2 regions of the Archangium lipolyticum genome follow, and region 1 is predicted to be linked to the other one. Evidence: riboswitches for the same ligand, from Rfam matches in the RefSeq annotation. Region 1 holds a riboswitch; the other holds the start of a gene.
The links. Region 1 has a riboswitch for cobalamin ahead of NR810_RS42365 (ribonucleoside-diphosphate reductase subunit alpha). Riboswitches for the same ligand answer to the same signal wherever they lie in the genome.
Positions count from the first base shown of each region.

Region 1 (5,271 bases):
CCTCTCGCACCTCCGCCGCACGGCCCAGCCCGCAAGAAGTAAGGGGCCGCCTCCCTCGCGGGAGACGGCCCCTGGGTACTTCAGGCACTGAAGGCTCGGACTACTTCACGGCCTTCACGCGCTGGCGCTTCTCGGTGTGGCCCTCGGCGGGAGCCTCGCCCTCGGCGGGAGCCGCGACAGCCGCGACGGCCGGCTTGCCGATGCCGTACTTCTCCAGCACCTGCCGCTCCACGTCCTTGGACACCTCCGCGTGGTCGCGCAGGTAGTCCTTCGCGTTCTCACGGCCCTGGCCGATGCGCTCTCCCTTGAAGGAGAACCAGCTGCCGCTCTTCTCGATGATGCCGTCATTCGACGCCAGGTCGATGAGGTCACCCTCCTTCGAGATACCCGTGCCGTACATGATGTCGAACTCGACCTCCTTGAACGGAGGCGCCACCTTGTTCTTCACCACCTTCACGCGGGTGCGGCTGCCCACCACGTTCTCGCCATTCTTGATGGCGCCCACGCGGCGGATGTCCAGGCGCTGCGACGCGTAGAACTTCAGCGCGTTACCGCCCGTCGTCGTCTCCGGGTTGCCGAACATCACGCCGATCTTCATGCGGATCTGGTTGATGAAGATGACGCACGTCTGGCTCTTGCTGATGGTACCCGTCAGCTTGCGCAGCGCCTGGCTCATCAGGCGGGCCTGCACGCCCATGTGCGCATCGCCCATCTCGCCCTCGAGCTCGGCCTTCGGCACGAGTGCCGCCACCGAGTCCACCACCAGCACGTCGATGGCGCCCGAGCGCACCAGCATCTCGGCGATTTCGAGGGCCTGCTCGCCCGTGTCCGGCTGGCTCAGCAGCAGGTCATCGGTGCGCACGCCCAGCTTGCGCGCGTAACCGATGTCCAGCGCGTGCTCGGCGTCGATGTAGCCGGCCACGCCACCGCGCTTCTGCGCCTCGGCCACGATGTGGAGGCAGAGGGTCGTCTTACCGGAGGACTCCGGCCCGTAGATTTCCACGATACGACCCCGGGGCACGCCGCCGACGCCCAGCGCGATGTCGAGCGAGATGCTTCCCGTCGAAATGGCCTGAACATCCCGAACCAGCGGCTCCTCGTTGCCGAGCCGCATGATCGACCCCTTACCGAACTGGCGCTCCACAGCGGACATCGCCAGTTCGATCGCCTTCTCCTTCTCTGGATTCACGGCCATTTCGTCTTGCTCCTTGCGTATGCGGCGAGCCACCCCGGCCCACCTGAACTCGCGTTTAGTACGCGATGTGAAGACCCTAGTCCATCCCTCTGACATGACCCACGGCGTTCAGCGCCGCGGCAGCAAGAGGAGCAGCCAGGCCAACAGTCCGCCCACCCCGCTGAGGGTTCCGTAGTAACCGCCGAGAGTGCCCAGGTATAGCTGAACGACCGACAGGACGAGCAGCCCCAGCAGGCCCGCCCGCCGGGTGTCCGAGCGTTCATCACCCCACAATGCCGCCACCAGCCCCGTCAGCGCCATGAGGAAGAAGAGGGACAGCCCCAGCGCACGCTCCCCTTCGGCCATCTCCGAGGGCCGCAACATCCACTCGCCGACGAATCCCGCCGCCAGCACCCCGGCCCCCAGAGCCCCCTCCGGCAGGAGCCCCTTCCGGTTGGGCCGGGACTGGTTGCGCAGGTACTCCAGGTCCTCGGGGCGCACCTCCAACGCATAGGGGTAGCCGAGCCCCAGCAGGGTCTCGACCGCCACGCCCCGGCATGTCCGGCCCTCCGCCGCCTCCAATCCCTCCAGCTGCCCACTCTCCAAGAGGTGGAGGAGCAGGTCCGCCACCTCGCGCGAGCCCTCCTCCAACTCCAGTGCCTCCAATTCCCGGTTGAGCCGCGCCGCCAGGGCCTGGCGCTCGGCGCCCGAGGCCGCCCGGGCCTCCTCGACGAGGCGGGGCACCGCCCGCGTCGCCTCCCGCGAGGGTGAGGGCGCGGGAGGGCTGTCCGGCGCCTCCCAGGGGGCCAGGGATGGTACCTCCCCTCCTGACTCGTCCTCACGAGGGCCAGAGCCGGGGGGGCGGGTATGGGTGGTGCTGGACACGGCCGGACTGTAATGGCCGGCTCCGCCCGCTTCCAAAGCTTCCCGACAGGCCCCGAGCCGGAGCTTCCGGCAGCGGACGCGAGCGGGCCCCATCCCGCTTCCTGGAGGACAGCTCCCCCGCCCTCGGGGGAAGCGTTAGAGTGGCGATACCTTGCCGGTCATCCCCCCTCCCCCACCCCCTTCCACCAAGACGGTGGAAATCCCCTCGCGCCGCTTCGGGCGCTACGTGCTCCGCTCGCGGCTGGGCTCGGGGGGCATGGCGGAGGTGTTCCTCGCGGAGGCCCGGGACGAGAAGGGCAGCCCCTTCAAGGTGGCGCTGAAGCTGATGCGCAAGGACGTCAGCGCGGAGGCCTTCGCCGACGAGGCGGACCTGATGGGCCTGCTGGAGCACCCCAACCTGGTGAGCCGGCTGGAGATTGGCGAGGCCTTCGGGCGCTACTTCATCGCCATGGAGTTCCTGGTCGGTGGAGACCTGGAGGGGCTCCTCCGGGTGCACCACCAGCAGGGGCGGGACATCCCGTTGGCGATGGGCGTCCACGTGTGCATCGAGGCACTGCGGGCGCTGGCGTACTTCCACCAGGCGCGCACGCGCAGTGGCCGGCCGCTGGAGCTCGTCCACGGGGACGTGAACCCCTCCAACATCTTCTTCTCCGGGCAGTGCGAGGTGAAGCTCGGCGACTTCGGCGTGGCCAAGGCGCGCGGGCTGGACCTGGGGCCGGAGGACGGGGTGACGGCGGGCAAGCTGCACTACCTGTCGCCGGAGCAGACGCGCGGGGACACGGTGACGCAGGCATCGGATCTCTTCTCGTTGGGAATCGTCCTGCACGAGCTGGTGGTGGGCACCCACCCCTTCGAGCGCGGCAGCGATGATCCGGACGTGGTGATGGGGGCTATCCAGGCGGCGAAGCTGAACCTGCCGGACACGCTGGACCGGAGGCTCGCGGCGGTGATCCGCAAGGCGCTGGCACCGGACGTGAACCAGCGCTATCGCACGGCGGGCGAGTTCGCGGGAGCGCTCTTCACCTGGGCGTTGGACACCGGACAACCCTTCAGCGCGCGCGAGGTACAGAGCGCGATGCAACAGGCCCTCTCTCTCGCACTCTGGGAGCGGGAAAAGGGCCGTCCGTAGCCGGGCGAGGTAGATCCTTTTGACAGCGTCCGAACCCGCCCCTAGGTTGGCGCGCGTCGCTGGTGCCCGGGCAAGTGCCTGGGCTTGAAAGGGAATCCGGTGTGAATCCGGAGCTGCCCCCGCAGCGGTAAGCGAGAACGAATCCGTCCACACGCACTGGCCGAGAGGCCGGGAAGCGGGCGGTAGTAGGAACCGGCGTCAGCCGAGTGCTCGCGAGCCCGAAGACCTGCCAGCACCTGCCTCTGGGAGAAATCCAGCGGCAGCTCGACCTGGAAGCCTCGTGGGGAGGCGGGAGGTCCGAGCGCCGCGGCTTCGTTCCGTGGTGGTCCCGGCCTGTCTCCTCTCCTCGTGTCTTCGGGTTCACGTGGTCGCGAGCGCAGCTCGCGCGCGGCCCTGACAGTACGCGAGGAGCAGCATGCTGAACGGAAGCCACACCCCGGGACGCGAGCAGGGCTCGCCCCCCCTGCCCGCCCATCACCTCCCCGAGACGACCCCCGCGCCCACGCCCCCCACCACCATGCGGGTGCGCAAGCGCAATGGAACGCTCGAGGTCGCGGACCTGAACAAGATCGTCCGGGCGATCAGCCGGTGTTGCGATGGGCTGCGCCAGGTGGACGCCATCCGCATGGCGACGAAGACGATCGCTGGCCTCTACGACGGCGCCTCGACGAAGGAGCTGGATCAGCTCTCCATCCAGACCGCCGCCTCGCTCACGCTGGAGGAGCCCGAGTACGCGAAGCTCGCGGCGCGGCTGCTCGCGACGTACATCGACAAGGAGGTCTCCGGACAGGAGATCCACTCCTTCTCGCAGTCCATCGCCGCGGGCCACCGGCTCGGGCTGGTGAACGACCGCGTGGCCGGGCTCGTCTCGGCGAACAGCCGCAAGCTGAACGACGCGATCGATCCCTCGCGCAACCGCCTCTTCGAGTACTTCGGGCTGCGCACGGTCTATGACCGCTACCTGCTCAAGCACCCCCAGACGCGGGAGGTGCTCGAGACGCCCCAGCACTTCTTCATGCGCATCGCGGTGGCGCTCGGTGACACCATCGCCGACGTGCTCGAGCTCTACCGGCTCTTCTCGATGCTGGAGTACGTGCCGAGCTCGCCCACCCTCTTCAACTCCGGCACGCGCCACGAGCAGCTCTCGTCCTGCTTCCTGCTGGACTCGCCCGAGGACGAGCTGGCGAGCATCTACCAGCGCTACATGGACGTGGCGATGCTCTCGAAGTTCTCGGGGGGCATCGGGCTGGCCTACCACCGGATCCGCTCGCGCGGCTCGCTCATCGAGAGCACGAACGGGCACAGCAACGGCATCGTGCCGTGGCTGAAGACGCTGGATGCGTCGGTGGCCGCGGTGAACCAGGGAGGCAAGCGCAAGGGTGCCTGCTGCGTGTACCTGGAGACCTGGCACGCGGACCTGGAGGAGTTCCTCGAGCTGCGCGACAACACCGGCGACGAGGCCCGGCGCACGCACAACCTGAACCTCGCGAACTGGATCCCCGACCTCTTCATGAAGCGCGTCGAGGCCGATGGGAACTGGTCCCTGTTCGATCCAAAGGCGGTGCCGCACCTCACGGACCAGTACGGCGAGGCGTTCGAGCGCGCCTATGAGAAGGCCGAGGCGGAGGGACTCGCGCACAAGACGGTGAAGGCCCGCGAGCTCTACGGGCGGATGATGCGGACGCTCGCGCAGACCGGGAACGGCTGGATGACGTTCAAGGACAAGTCGAACCGGGCCTGCAACCAGACGGCGCTGCCGGGCCGCGTCGTCCACCTCTCGAACCTCTGCACGGAGATTCTCGAGGTGACCTCGAAGGACGAGACCGCCGTCTGCAACCTCGGCTCCATCAACCTCGCGCGGCACACGCTGGCGAACGACGCCGGTGGAGTGGCCTTCGACTGGGACAAGCTCGCGAGGACGGTGCGGTCCGCGGTGCGCCAGTTGGATCGGGTGATTGACCTGAACTACTACCCCATCGACTCGGCGAAGGGCTCGAACCTGCGCTGGCGCCCGGTGGGGCTGGGCCTGATGGGCCTGCAGGACGTGTTCTTCCAGATGCGCCTGCCCTTCGACAGCCCCGAG
Region 1 covers NZ_JANKBZ010000033.1:64,190-69,460, forward strand. Annotated here, with positions in the region: gene recA (recombinase RecA) at 101-1,195, opposite strand; gene NR810_RS42355 (hypothetical protein) at 1,304-1,918, opposite strand; gene NR810_RS42360 (serine/threonine-protein kinase) at 2,211-3,188, shown strand; cobalamin riboswitch at 3,231-3,436, shown strand; gene NR810_RS42365 (ribonucleoside-diphosphate reductase subunit alpha) at 3,604-5,271, shown strand, end outside.

Region 2 (5,271 bases), on a different contig from region 1:
GAGACCGTCGGTTGGCAGGCGCACCACGGGCCCGGTCTCTGGCGGGCATCGGTGCTCGTGGCTCGATGGCCCCTCCGCGAGAGCGGAGCGTAACGGTCGTCGACGGGCCCGCGGGCCCTGGGTGCTTGGGAGAGGCACCCGGGGCTCGCGGGGGTTGTTTTCGCGCGCCTGCTCCGGTCTCACTCGCGTGAGGGATGCTCCTCCGAGCCCGGGTGTGCGGCCGCGAGCGTCTCCTGCTCCCGCTCCTGGGTGAGCCCGATGGCACTGGAGAGCTTCGTGTCCCCGTGCGGGTTGTCCTCCCGTGCCACGGAGTGCGAGTGCGCTCTCTCGGCACGGGACTCGGACAACGGGTGCCGGCTTCCCGGCCGGCCCTCGGCCAGCGTGCGGTGGCCCGGCTCGACATGGACGTGCTCGAAGGGCTCGCCAGGCTCACGAGGAGCGAAGAGAGCGCTCATCTGCTCGGGCAGTGCCTCGCGGAGCCGGTGCAACGTCCCGGGGGACAGGCTCTCCGCGAGGAACTGACAGACGACTCCGGTGTACTCCACGGCGAGTCCGAGCCGCACCTCGAGCCGGCTCGCGACGCGCGCATGGAGCTCCGCGAGGTTGAAGACCTGATGGGGAGTCACTCCGCGCAGGCCCGCGGCCAGCGGGCCCGGAAGGTCCTCCGCCAGCGACTGGACGACGGGCCAGGCCAGGCGCTCGCCGATGACCTCGAGCACCGCGCGAACGGTCCGCTCCGCCGCCTCCGGGCCAGGGAGCCCGGCGTGCGCGGAAACATGGGACAAGAGTTCGTCGTGCGTCATGCGCGTCCTCCTCGCGAGCAGCTCCAGAAGGAAGATGGAGACGTGGAGGGGACGAGGGCCAGTGCCACACGGGCCGCCCAGCCCTTGCTCGAGCTCGGCAGCCTCCAGGCGCAAAATCCAACCCTATCAAAATCAGGAAAACGGAATATCGAATCCAAAGCTGGAAATCATGCACAATGAGGTATAGCCGCCCGAGCGTGAGCAATGCGGTTCACGGAACTCCAAAGAGGGTGAGAGGAATGCGAATGGCACATCGGAAGCTTGTGATTGGCTCGAGCCTGCTCCTGACACTGGCCCCTTCCCTGGGATTCGCGGCGGATGAGAAGTTCTCCATCCCGGGAACCTCCGTCACCGCGAGCGCGGATGACGGCAACGTCCCGGCCAATACGGTCGATGGGGATCTGAACACCCGCTGGTCGGCGGAGGGTGATGGGCAGTGGATCCGGTTCGACCTGGGCGCCAACAAGAAGGTGGCCTATGTGAAGATCGCCTTCCTGAACGGCGCATCCCGGACGTTCACCTTCGACATCCAGACCTCCACGGATGGCACCACGTTCTCCACGGTGCGCTCGAACGTGACGAGCAGCCTGTCGAGCAGCATCCAGACGTTCGACTTCACGGATGTGGGGTCCGCGCGCTACGTGAGGCTCGTGGGGTATGGCAATACCTCCAATGCCTGGAACAGCTACCTGGAAGTGGAGATCTACGGCAGCGCCGCGGAGACGCCGGGCAATGTCGTGAACGTCTCCACCGCCGCCCAGCTCACCACGGCCCTCACCAACGCGACCGCGGGCACGACCATCGTCCTGGCGGACGGCACCTATACGAAGACCGGTGCCTTCAGCATCCAGAACAAGAATGGGACCGCCTCCAATCCCATCACGCTCAAGGCCGCGAACCGGGGCCGGGCCATCATCTCCGGTAGTGCCTCCCTCAGCGTGTCCGGCTCCTCCTACGTCGTCATCGAGGGCCTGAAGTTCACCAACACCGGCGCGAGCGCCATCGTGCTCGATGGCTCCAACAACGTCCGGGTCACCCGGAACACCTTCGACCTGATCGAGAACGGCACCGAGGTGAAGTGGCTGATGCTCAAGGGGAGCGGAAGCCATCACAACCGGATCGACCACAACGACTTCGGGGGAAAGAGCGACCCCGGTCCGGTCATCGCCATGGATGGGAACTACTCCACCCAGATGACCCAGTACGATGTGATCGAATACAACTATTTCCACGACATCGGACCGCGCCTCAGTAACGGGCTGGAGACGCTCCGCCTGGGCCTGTCCGCCGTGTCGATGCTCGATGCCTACGCCACCGTGCAGTACAACGTGTTCGAGCGCTGCGACGGGGACCCGGAGTTCATCTCGATCAAGAGCGGCCACAACACGATCCGCTACAACACGGTCGTCAACTCACAGGGACAGCTCACCGCGCGTCACGGCAATCACAACAGCATCTACGGCAACTTCATCCTGGGTGATGGCACCAAGGCCGGCGTGGGAGGCATCCGCATCTATGGAACCGACCACAAGGTCTACAACAACTACCTGGAGAAGCTGACCGACGATGCGCTCCTCATCGATGGAGGCGACTTCGACGGAGGGCCGGACTCCAGCAACTACACCAGCACGGATCTGAGCAAGCACTGGCGGGTCTACCGGACCGAGGTCGTGAACAACACGGTCGTCAACAGCACCACGGGGCTCGTCATCGGGAAGAAATACACGTACGCGCCGGTGGACTCGAAGGTCGCCAACAATCTCATCCGGAACACGACGGGCACGCTCTACAACGAGACCAAGACGAGCAACACGCTGTTCCAGGGCAACATCGGATACGGCTCCACCCTGAACAACAGGTCGCGGACGTCCGGTGAGATCCGCAACGTCAATCCGTCGCTGACCACGAGCAACGGGCTGCAGAAGCTGTCCTCCACGAGCCCCGCCATCAACACGGCGGTGGGCACGTACGCCTACATCGCGGAAGACATGGATGGGCAGATCCGCTCCACCAACGATGTCGGCGCGGATGAGTACTCCACCGCCGCCATCGTCCACGCGCCGCTGTCTTTGGAGGATGTCGGCCCGAACGCACCGTGAGGAATGCGCGCATTCCGTTGACAGAGTCCCATCACCTCCGGTACTTGGCGCCAGACAACTGAATTCCAGCCATGGGTGCCCGCCAGCACGGGCATAACAGGGAAGCCGGTGTGAATCCGGCGCGGTCCCGCCACTGTAAGTGGGGAGCCGCCTCCGAAGTAACCACTCGACGCCTACGTGTCGGGGAAGGTGGAGGCGGCGCTGAACGCCCTCGGGCGTTCTGAATCCACGAGCCAGGAGACCTACCCAGGCCTTGCAACCCCACCTCTCCGTGGACTGAGAGCGAGGTTTTCCATGCCGGGTATCTCCGGGCGTGGGTGTGGTGCCGCCCTGCGGCATCGCCTCCAAGCCCTCGTACAGACAGCGTCCGTCTCCCTCCGTCAGGAGACGTGGCTGCTCGCGGCCCTCCTCCTCCTGCCCTACCCGGCGCACGCCATGCACCTGGCGGAAGGTCTCCTTCCGTTCGGATGGGCCGCGGGCTGGACCGTCTCCGTCCTGCCCCTGCTCGCGCTCGGTGTCATGAGGCTGCGGGAGCGCGTGGCCCAGAGCCCGCTCTACTCGCCCTTCGTGGCGATGCTCGCCGCCGCCGTCTTCGTCATCTCCTGCATGCCAGTGCCCGTCCCCATCACCGGCACCTGTTCGCACCCGTGCGGCACGGGGCTCGCGGCCGTGCTCATCGGCCCGGTGATGACCGTGCTGGTGACGTTCGTCGCGCTGCTGCTCCAGGCGCTCTTCCTCGCCCATGGCGGGCTCACCACCCTGGGCGCCGACATCTGGTCCATGGGCGTGGTGGGTGGCTTCGTCGGCTACGGTGTCTTCCACGGTCTGCGCGCGGTGCGCGCACCACTCGGCGTGGGGGCCTTCGCCGCCGGCATGCTGTCCGACTGGGCCACCTACGCCATGACGGCCTTCGAGCTGGCCTCGGCGCTGCACGGGTCCCAGCCCCTGGGCGGCACGCTGGGGACACTGCTGCTCGCCTTCCTCCCCACCCAGCTTCCCCTGGGCATCCTCGAGGGGGCCCTCACCGCCGGCGCCGTCGTCTTCATCTCCCGCCGCCGGCCCGCCCTCCTGAACTTCCACGCCCTCCCCGCCGCCTCCACGCCATGACGCCACTTCTCGCCTCCGCCGAGGGCTGGCCCGGCGTCGACGAGCACGTCGTGCTCCCGTTCGCCGAGGCCGCGGGACGCTCCCCCCAGCCGCCCCTCATCCCGATCGAAGGGGATGTCCTCCTCTTCGCCTTCCTCTGTGCCGGACTCGTAGGGGGCTTCTTGCTCGGCTACCTCTACCGCTCGCTGTTCGTCGAGACGGGGGGACAGGCGTGAGTCGTACCTCCCCGCTGCGCGAGTGGGTGAGCGGGCTCGATGCGCGCATCAAGCTGGGGAGCGCCCTGCTCGCCCTGCTGGTGACGCTCGCCGGGCCCGCGCCTCACACCGCCTCGGGGATCGCGGCGTTGGCCCTCCTCGCCTCCCTCGCGGTGGGCGAGCCGGTCCGGGTGTTGATGCGCCGCCTGGGGCTGGCCCTCTTCAGCGGTCTGGCCGTCTGGGCCCTGCACTGGGTGTCGCAACCGGAGGCAACCGGAACCTGGGCACCCGCGCTGGTCCTGGGAACGCGAGTGGCCGCGGGTGCCGCCGTCTTCGGACTCCTCACCTCGCTCACCCCGCCCTGGGCCCTGGTGGGCGCACTGCGCGCGTGGCGGGTGCCGGCCGCGCTCGCCGATGTGCTCGCGCTCGCGGTGCGCTACGCCACCGTCCTCGAACGGTCGGCACACAGCGCGCGCGAGGCCCAGGTCCTCCGCCTCGGCTACCGGGACGTGCGCCGCAGCCTGCGTTCACTTGGAGCACTCGGCGGCCTCACCCTGGTGCGCGCCTTCGATCAGGCCCATGCCACCGCCGAGGCCATGGCCGCCCGCGGCTGCCGGGGCACCATCGTCCCCCCTCCGGGAGAGCACCCATGAAGGCGGCGCTTACGCTCGAAGCGCTCTCGGTGGGAAACCCCGGCGGCGCCGCCATCCTCTCCGCCCTCTCCTTCGAGGTGCGGCCGGGAGAGGTGGTCGCGCTGCTCGGCGCCAACGGGTGTGGCAAGACGACGCTGCTGCGGAGCATCGCGGGCCTGGTGCCGGCGCTTTCCGGTGGGGTGCGATTGCTCGGCCAGCCCGCACCGCGTGGGGCCGTGGCCCGGGCAGAAGCGGGGCTGGCGCTCGCCTTCCAGAATCCGGATGACCAGCTGTTCGGCACGACGGTGGGTGAGGACGTGGCCACGGGTCCGCTGCACCAGGGCCTCGCCCCGGGCGTGGTGCGGGCGCGGGTGGACGAGGCGCTCGCGGCCACCGGCCTGTCGCACCTGGCGGGACGCTCCATCGAGGCGCTCAG
Region 2 covers NZ_JANKBZ010000007.1:121,693-126,963, reverse strand. Annotated here, with positions in the region: gene NR810_RS17495 (DUF2267 domain-containing protein) at 180-803, opposite strand; gene NR810_RS17490 (chondroitinase-B domain-containing protein) at 1,049-2,902, shown strand; cobalamin riboswitch at 2,959-3,166, shown strand; gene NR810_RS17485 (energy-coupling factor ABC transporter permease) at 3,197-4,009, shown strand; gene NR810_RS17480 (hypothetical protein) at 4,006-4,224, shown strand; gene NR810_RS17475 (CbiQ family ECF transporter T component) at 4,221-4,856, shown strand; gene NR810_RS17470 (energy-coupling factor ABC transporter ATP-binding protein) at 4,853-5,271, shown strand, end outside.
Region 2: another riboswitch for cobalamin. It lies ahead of NR810_RS17485 (energy-coupling factor ABC transporter permease); the one in region 1 lies ahead of NR810_RS42365 (ribonucleoside-diphosphate reductase subunit alpha).